DNA from 2 places in the Vogesella perlucida genome. Region 2 is predicted to be linked to the other one. Evidence: riboswitches for the same ligand, from Rfam matches in the RefSeq annotation. Region 2 holds a riboswitch; the other holds the start of a gene.
The links. Region 2 has a riboswitch for glycine ahead of gcvT (glycine cleavage system aminomethyltransferase GcvT). Riboswitches for the same ligand answer to the same signal wherever they lie in the genome.
Positions count from the first base shown of each region.

Region 1: linked by a shared signal. The riboswitch ahead of glyA (serine hydroxymethyltransferase) and the one ahead of gcvT (glycine cleavage system aminomethyltransferase GcvT) in region 2 are both predicted to bind glycine.

Region 1 covers NZ_CEETRO010000002.1:409,201-413,609, reverse strand. The annotation lists gene ACZ9XP_RS04315 (LysR family transcriptional regulator) at 1-789, opposite strand, end outside; gene ACZ9XP_RS04310 (NAD(P)H-binding protein) at 894-1,541, shown strand; gene ACZ9XP_RS04305 (nuclear transport factor 2 family protein) at 1,538-1,987, shown strand; glycine riboswitch at 2,158-2,245, shown strand; glycine riboswitch at 2,247-2,337, shown strand; gene glyA (serine hydroxymethyltransferase) at 2,486-3,742, shown strand; gene ACZ9XP_RS04295 (L-serine ammonia-lyase) at 3,907-4,409, shown strand, end outside.
Region 2 covers NZ_CEETRO010000001.1:353,126-357,534, forward strand. The annotation lists gene gcvP (aminomethyl-transferring glycine dehydrogenase) at 1-598, opposite strand, end outside; gene gcvH (glycine cleavage system protein GcvH) at 838-1,224, opposite strand; gene gcvT (glycine cleavage system aminomethyltransferase GcvT) at 1,300-2,385, opposite strand; glycine riboswitch at 2,418-2,514, opposite strand; glycine riboswitch at 2,522-2,622, opposite strand; gene ACZ9XP_RS01695 (hypothetical protein) at 2,984-3,271, shown strand; gene ACZ9XP_RS01700 (amino acid permease) at 3,353-4,409, opposite strand, start outside.

The DNA.
Region 1 (4,409 bases), on a different contig from region 2:
CGGCGCCTGCCAGTCTGGCAGCACCTGCAGCAGCACCCCGGCCTGCAGCTCGGCGCGCACCTCGGGTGCTGGCTGCATGGCAATGCCCAGGCCACCTAGCGCAAACGCCCGCGCCGACAGCATGCTGTTACTGGCAATGCGGCTACGCAGGCGCAGCAGCTCTACCTCGCCCTCCCGCTGTAAGCGCAGCGGCGACAACCCGTGCTCTTGCTCCAGCCCTATCCAGTCGTGCTGGTATAGCTGGCCCGGCAGCTGCGGCATGCCACGCGCCGCCAGGTATGAAGGGGACGCCACCAGCACAAAAGGCCAGTCGGCCAGATGCCGGGCCACCAGCGTGGAGTCGGGCTGATTGCCGGCACGCAATGCCAGGTCGATACGGTGCTGCACCAGGTCGATCATTTCATCCTGAAAAAACAGCCGCAGGCTCAGGCCAGGGTTGGCCGCCAGCAGCGGGGCCAGCGCCTGCCCCAATACGCCCCCGGCAAAGCCGCTGGGTGCGGCAATGCGCAGCTCGCCCACTGGCTCGTCGCGCAGCGCGGCCATCTGCACGCTAGCTTCGTTGGCGGCGGCCAGCATGGCGGCACAGCTGCGGTAAAACACGCTACCTGCCTCGGTGAGCGTGAGTTTGCGGGTGGTACGGTGCAGCAGGGCTACCTGATGCTGTTGCTCCAGGCGTTTGATGTGCTGGCTCACGGCCGATGCCGTCATGCCCAGCGTGCGCCCGGCAGCGTTCATGGAGCCGTGTTCGATCACAGCGGCAAATACGGCCATGCTGCGTAGCTCGTCCATTACCAACCTCAGCTTAACAATGATTGTATTTCAAAGCGGATTATCATCCGAAAGCGCGTGATCTACCATGCAGTCATTCCCTACCCCACCCGAAAGGACACAGCATGAACATCGCACTTATCGGCGCCAGCGGTTTTGTTGGCCAGGCCCTGCTGCAAGAACTGCTCGCCCGTGGCCACCAGGTCACGGCACTGGTGAGCCGCCCGGAACGTATTACCGCTGCGGCCAACCTTACCGTGAAAGCCAGCAACGCTTACGATGCCGACGCCATCGCCCGCGACGTAGCAGGCCACGATGCGGTGATCAGCGCCTTTAACCCGGGCTGGGACAAAGCCGATATCCGTAGCCTGTTCCTGCAAGGCCACGACGCCATCGTGGCGGGCACCAAGGCCGCCGGCGTGGCACGCTTTATCGAGGTAGGCGGTGCCGGCAGCCTGTACGTGGCACCGGGCCTGCAGCTGATCGATACCCCGCACTTCCCCGCCGACTACAAAGAAGGCGCCGAGGGTGCCCGCCAGGCACTGAACCGCCTGCAAGACGAAAGCGTGCTGGACTGGGTATTCGTATCGCCCCCCGCGCTGCTGGCCCCGGGTGAGCGCAGTGGCCAATACCAGCTGGGCGCCAACGAACTGCTGATGGACGGCGACGCCCCGGCCGGCATCAGCGTGGCAGACCTGGCGGTCGCCATCGTGGACGAAGCCGAACAGGCCCGCCACCACCGCCAGCGCTTTACCGTAGCCGCCGCCAAATGAAACATTGGCTGACCGCAACGCTGCTGGCTGCCGGCCTGGCTATTAGCACCCTGCCTGCACTGGCAGGCCCGCGCGAGGACGCCAACAAGGCCCTGGTACTGGCTTTTTACGACGCCGCCTTCAGCAAGCTGGATGCCGAACAGGCAGCCACGTATCTGGCACCCGGCTATATCCAGCACAACCCGGAAGTCGCCAACGGTGTAGCGCCGCTGCAAGACTACGTGCGCTGGATTCGCGCCAATACGCCGCAAAGCCGCGCCAGCATCAAGCGTGTGCTGGCCGATGGCGACCTGGTGATGCTGCACGTGCACAGCCAGGACAAACCCGGCGAGCGCGGTGTGGCGGTGGTGGATATCTTTCGCGTGGCCAATGGCAAGATTGCCGAGCACTGGGACGTGATCCAGCCGGTACCCGCGCAGGATGCTAACGGCAACGGCATGTTCTAGCCCGCCAGCAAAACACCCGTCACGCCGCCCTGCTTGCCCCGCGCAAGGGGCGGCGTTTTGCTGCGTTTGCACATCGATAAATACCCGCCACGCATTGACACCAGCGCGTCAGGTCTTCTAGATTCTGCAAGCCACGCGCGACACGGCAGGGGCCCGCCCCGCCGCACCGCGCCGCACACACAGGAGAGACTGCCCACGCGGCAGCGCCGAAGGGGAATCGCCCCAGAAACTCTCAGGCAAAAGAACTGTGTGTGTCCGGCACTCTGGAGAGAAGGTTGGCCGCAACGCCGCCTCGCCGAAGGACACACGGTGCGCCCGCACCGCAATATCTCAGGCAAAAGGACAGAGGGGGCATCGTCCGGCATGGCCGGGCGGGTGCCATCGCCTGCGTCCCAGCCATGCCCTGCCCGCCCATGCCGCCACGCGGCACCCTGGGCACCCCGCCAAAGAGCCATGCACACGGCTGCAGCAGCAGCCAGACACGCCATGGAGAGAGATATGTTTACGCAAGACATGCAGATTGCCGGTTTCGACGACGCCCTGTGGGCCGCCATCCAGGCCGAAACCCGGCGCCAGCAAGACCACATCGAGCTGATTGCCTCGGAAAACTACACCAGCCCGCGCGTGATGCAGGCCCAGGGCACCCAGCTCACCAACAAGTACGCCGAAGGCTACCCCGGCAAACGCTATTACGGCGGCTGCGAGCATGTGGACGTGGTAGAGCAGCTGGCCATCGACCGCGCCTGCCAGCTGTTTGGTGCGCACTATGCCAACGTGCAGCCACACTCCGGCAGCCAGGCCAACGCCGCCGTATACATGGCGCTGCTGCAGCCGGGCGACACCATCCTGGGCATGAGCCTGGCCCACGGCGGCCACCTGACCCACGGCGCCGGCGTCAATTTCTCCGGCAAGATCTACAAAGCCGTGCAGTACGGCATCGACACCGGCACCGGTGCGATTGATTACGACGAAGTGCAACGGCTGGCCATCGAACACCAACCCAAGATGCTAGTAGCCGGTTTCTCTGCCTACTCGCTGGTGGTGGACTGGGCGCGCATGCGCCAGATTGCCGACAGCGTGGGCGCCTGGCTGTTCGTGGACATGGCGCACGTCGCCGGCCTGGTGGCCGCCGGGCTCTACCCCAGCCCGCTGCCGCACGCCCACGTGGTCACCACCACCACGCACAAAACCCTGCGCGGCCCGCGCGGCGGCCTGATTCTGGCGGCCAACCCGGACGAAACCCTGGTGAAGAAGCTGCAGTCGCTGGTGTTCCCCGGCATCCAGGGCGGCCCACTGATGCACGTGATCGCCGCCAAGGCAGTGGCGTTTCTGGAAGCGCTGCAGCCCGAATTCAAAACCTACCAGCAGCAAGTGCTGGATAATGCCCGCGCCATGGTGGCGGTGTTTCAGCAGCGCGGCTATACCGTGGTATCGGGCAAAACCGACGACCACCTGTTCTTGCTGAGCCTGATCGACAAAGGCATCACCGGCAAGGCCGCCGACGCGGCACTGGGGGCAGCCTGCATTACCGTCAACAAGAACGCGGTGCCGAACGACCCGCAAAGCCCGTTTGTGACCAGCGGCATCCGCATCGGCACCCCGGCCATCACCAGCCGTGGTTTCGGTGTCGCCGAGGCGAGCCAGGTAGCGCACTGGGTCTGCGATATCCTGAACGATATCGATAATGCAGAGGTCGCCGCCCGCGTACGCCGCCAGGTGGCCGAGCTGTGCGCGGCCTTCCCGGTTTACCGCTAACGCAGGCGCCAGCTGCACTGCAGCATCGGTAGTGCACACAGCGGCGGCATTGCTCAGTACAATGCCGCCGCTGCCCGGGCAGCACCCACACACCACGGCCCACACGGCCAGACAAACAACACCCGAGGCGCCACCCGCGCCCGCACCATAAAAAGAGAAGCAGCATGGCTATCAGCGTATTCGACCTGTTCAAGATCGGCATCGGCCCGTCCAGCTCCCACACCGTCGGCCCCATGCGTGCCGCACGCCAGTTTGTGGCGCGGCTGGAAAAAGACGGCCTGCTCGCCGCCACCGCCAGCGTGAAGGCCGAGATGTTCGGCTCGCTGGGTGCCACCGGCAAAGGCCACGGCACCGACACTGCCGTGCTGCTGGGCCTGCAGGGCGAATACCCCGACCTGGTGGACACCGACGCGGTAGACGGCATGCTGGCAGCCATTCGCGCCGACAAAACCATCCGCCTGCTGGGCAGCCACGTGGTGCCCTTCGTCGAGGGCGAGCACCTGATCCTGCACAAACGCAAGGCACTGCCCTACCACCCCAACGGCATGATCTTCGAGGCGTTTGCGGCCAACGGCGACAGCCTGTCCAAGCGTGCCTACTACTCGGTTGGCGGCGGTTTTGTGGTAGATGAAGCGGCCATCGACGCCGGTTTCACCCCGCCGGGCGT
Region 2 (4,409 bases):
GGTGGCCCAGCACCAGCTCGAAACCGAAGTACTCGGCGCGGGTTTTCAGTACGTCCAGGGTTTGTGGCAGTACGCGGCTATCCACAAAGAAACGGTCGCCTTTTACCTTGGAGGCACGGCGCGCCAGCGCCATGCCTTCGGCGGCAGCGGTAGCTTCGTCCAGCAGCGAGGCGTTGGCGATGTCCAGGCCGGTGAGGTCGATCACCATTTGCTGGAAGTTCAGCAGCGCTTCCAGGCGGCCCTGGGCGATTTCGGCTTGGTACGGGGTGTAGGCGGTGTACCAACCTGGGTTTTCCAGCACGTTACGCAGGATCACGCCGGGGGTAATCACCGGGTAGTAACCCATACCGATAAACGATTTGTTGATGACGTTCTTGCTGGCCACGGCTTTCAGGTCGGCCAGCGCGTCTACTTCGCGCTGTGCTGCGGGCAGGTCCAGCGCACGGTTGAAGCGGATACCGGCCGGCACGGTTTGTGCCACCAGATCTTCCAGCGAGCTGGCGCCGATTTCGGCCAGCATCTGTTGCTGTTCGGCATCGCACGGGCCGATGTGGCGGGCGATGAATTCTTGATGATTGAAGAGTTGCGAGAGAGACATGTCTGCGATTCCGTCTTATCGATTAGCCACGAAAACACACGAAAAAACACGAAAGAAAACCCGCTAGGGCAACAGCTAAAACCTGTTGCGGCGTCACCCCAAGCCGGGCATGAGCCAAAGGTGTAGCCGCCTGGTTGTGGCAATCGCTTCGAGCGCCGCCAGGCATTTCCGTGTCCTTGCGTGTGTTTCCGTGGCTAATAAAAAATGCCCCGCCATCTTGCGATGGCAGGGCCGTTTTATCAGGCGCCGATTTCGGCTGCGTAGGCAGCGGCGTCCAGCAGGCCATCCAGATCAGCGGCGTTGGCCGGCTTGATCTTGAAGAACCAGCCTGCGGCGTATGGCTCACTGTTGGCCAGCTCCGGGTTGGCTTCCAGCTCGGCGTTCACTTCCAGGATTTCGCCGGCGATCGGGGCGTATACGTCGGAAGCGGCTTTTACCGATTCCACCACGCCGGCTTGCTCTTCGGCAGCCAGGTTGGCGCCGACGGCAGGCAGCTCGACAAACACGATGTCACCCAGCAGCTCTTGCGCGTGCTCGGTAATACCCACGGTTACGGAGCCGTCGGCTTCCAGGCGCAGCCATTCGTGGCTGGATACGTATTTCAGTTCGGCAGGAATGTTGCTCATCGTTTCTCTCCAGAAAAATGTGTCGTGATGGTGTAGCGGGACAGGCTCTTGCTCGCCCCGTCGTTATACACCAGCTTATTCAAAAACTTTCTTGCCGTTACGCACGAACGGCATTTTCACCACACGCACGTCGGTCAGCGTGCCGCGCAGGTCTACCTGGGCGGTAGCCGCAGTGGCAGCCGGTACACGGGCGATGGCGATGGAATGCTTGAGGGTGGGCGAGAAGGTGCCGCTGGTGATGATGCCTTCGCCGATGCCTTCTACCACCACTTTCTGGCCTTCGCGCAGCACGCCGCGGCCTTCCAGCACCAGGCCGACCTGCTTCATGGCAACACCGGCTGCCTTCTGGGCTTCCAGCGCGCTACGGCCGATAAAGTCGCGGCCTTCGGTCATGGCGATGGTCCAGCCCATGCCGGCTTCCAGCGGGGAAACGCTGTCGTCCATATCGTGGCCGTACAGGTTCATGCCGGCCTCCAGGCGCAGCGTGTCGCGGGCGCCCAGACCGATAGGCGCTACGCCAGCGTCTTTCAGCTCGTTGAAAAAGGTAATGGCTTCGGTAGCGGGGATCATGATTTCCAGGCCATCTTCACCTGTGTAGCCGGTGCGGGCAAAGAACCACTCGCCGGATGGCAGACCCTGGAACACTTTCAGTGCACGGATGGCGTCGGCCAGTGCCGGTTTTACGCTGCAGACTTTGTCGATGGCGGTGGGGCCTTGCACGGCCAGCATGGCCAGGTCGCGGCGTACTTGCAGGGTCACGTCGAAACCGGCGGATTGTTTTTCCATCCAGGCCAGGTCTTTTTCTGTGGTGCCAGCGTTAACGACCATGCGATAACCAAAAGCGGTGAGGTATACGATCAGATCGTCTACCACACCGCCTTGTTCGTTCAGCATGCCGGAGTACAGTGCCTTGCCCTCGAAACCCAGCTTGGCTACGTCGTTGGCAATCAGCTTTTGCAGCCAGGCCTTGGCGTCGCTACCGGTGATGTCCACCACGGTCATGTGGGATACATCGAACATGCCGGCGTCGCTGCGCACGATCTCGTGCTCTTTCAGCTGGGAGCCGTAATGAATAGGCATTTCCCAGCCAGCGAAATCAACCATTTTCGCGCCGGAAGCCACGTGGGCATCAAATAGGGGGGTACGTTTCGGGGCCGTCATTGCAAGTCCTTAGGAGTGAGATTATCCCTGCCTCACACCCCTCTGTCCCTGCACCTGAGATTTTCCGGCATTGCGCCGTTAGCCCCTTCGGTGGGCGCATCCTGTGCGCCACTCTCCAGATTCTGCGGGGAAAACCCCGATTCTTGCAGTCCTTTTGCCTGAGCGATTGCGGGTGCACTTGCGCCTTCGGCGGCGGTTTTGCCCGGTGGGCAAACCGCTCTCTCCTGCGGAATGCGCGCATTATCGTTGCCACAGCGTAGCTTGGCAAGCTGGATTTGGCGGCACTGTGGCACCCAGCGGCCTGGCAACACGACGGGCAGATGACAAGACAAAAACAGCCATGTCACCCGGCTTGAGCCATCACTATCGCCACGGGCAGTCATGCGACACCTTGCTGCGCGCAGGCCTGGGTTACTGACACAAACCGGACACACCCAGGACAAGCGCTGCGTACATGATGCAAGAAGCATGGTATGCAAGCTACTGTTTGGTAAGCCTACCCTGCAAGACCACGGCTACCCAGACCAAGGCGCCAGCACGCATATACCGGGGCCCAGCCGTGGCTGCCTTAGCGTACAAGTACAGAGGGAGCAGCGACATGCAGCCATCAATTGATGACATTCTGGCCAGCCTGGAAAATTGCGGTGAACACGCTGCGCAACGGTGCGACGGGGACAGGCAGCTTTATACAGCCGCGCTACATGGCATGCTGCACCAGGCCACCATGCATCTGCCGCCATTGGAAAAACTACTGGTGATCCATGCCGCCATCACCCTGTTTGGGCCCGATGCCAACATCAACGATGACACGACTGATGACAAAACGGGTGATCGTGATCTACTCGGCGATGAGCAAACACTGATACCGCTTCATCTGGGCGCATAGCGCAAAAGCAACAAGGGCCGGCGTGCCATGCACACCGGCCCTTGCATCATGTTGGCCGCAGGCTACCCTGCCCCACCGAGCTTAGCCTTTCACCAGGCGCTCGCGCAGCTGCCACAGGTACACAGGCAGGCCGGCCAGCAGCAGCAGGATGCCCCACATGACCACTTCGGCACCGGAGCCGTAAATGGTCCACATGGCAAAGATAAAGCCGCCAAACGAGAACGCCAGCGGCGCGTACCAATCGCGGCGGCTGAACTGCTGGTGGCGCTTCAGCATCACCGCCAGCAGCGCCATGGCGCAGAAGGCATACGGCAGCAACGTGGTGGCCGTGGCCAGCAGGATGACAAACTCGAAAATCTGCACGCCACTGTCGCCACCAGCGTACTTGCTGGCCAGCAAAATGGTCACCAGCACGGTAGACAGCACCAGGCCGACGATGGGCACACCGGCTTGGTTTTCACGCACGAAGAAGCGCGGAAACAGCTTATCGCGGGCGGCAGCGGCCGGAATATGCCCCTGCATCAGGCACCAGCCATTGAGTGCGCCAAAGCAGGACACCACGGCACCCAGGCCTACCGCGTAGTAGGCCCAGTTACCCCACAGCTGGCGGGCTGCATCGGCAAACGGTGCGCTGGATGCGGCCAACTGGCTGGCGGGCATCAGGCCCTGCAGTGCAATGGTGCTCAGAATGTACAGGCCGGCGGCAATCAGCGTGCCCAGCACGGTGGCACGCGGGATGGTGCGCTCGGGCTGGTCCACATCCCCAGCCGGTACCGAGGCCGACTCCAGCCCCAGAAACGCCCACAGCGTCAGCGCCATGGTCGCGGGGATGGCTTCGCCCAGCGGCTTGTGCTGCGGGTTGAACTGTACAAAGTCGGGGTTCAGATACAGCAGGCCGGCGATGGTCACGCCCCCCAGCGGCAGCAGCTTGATCAGCGTGGTCACAATCGCTACACGGCCGGAGCTTTGCGGGCCGCGGCTGTTGATCCACGTTACCAGCCAGATCAGGCCGATGGCGGTGGCACCGGCGGCCAGGTTACTCTGGTTCAGCACCGGGAAAAACACCCCCAGATAGCTGACACCGGCCACGGTCAGCGCCGCATTACCGGCCCACAGGGCAATCCAGTAGCCCCAGGCA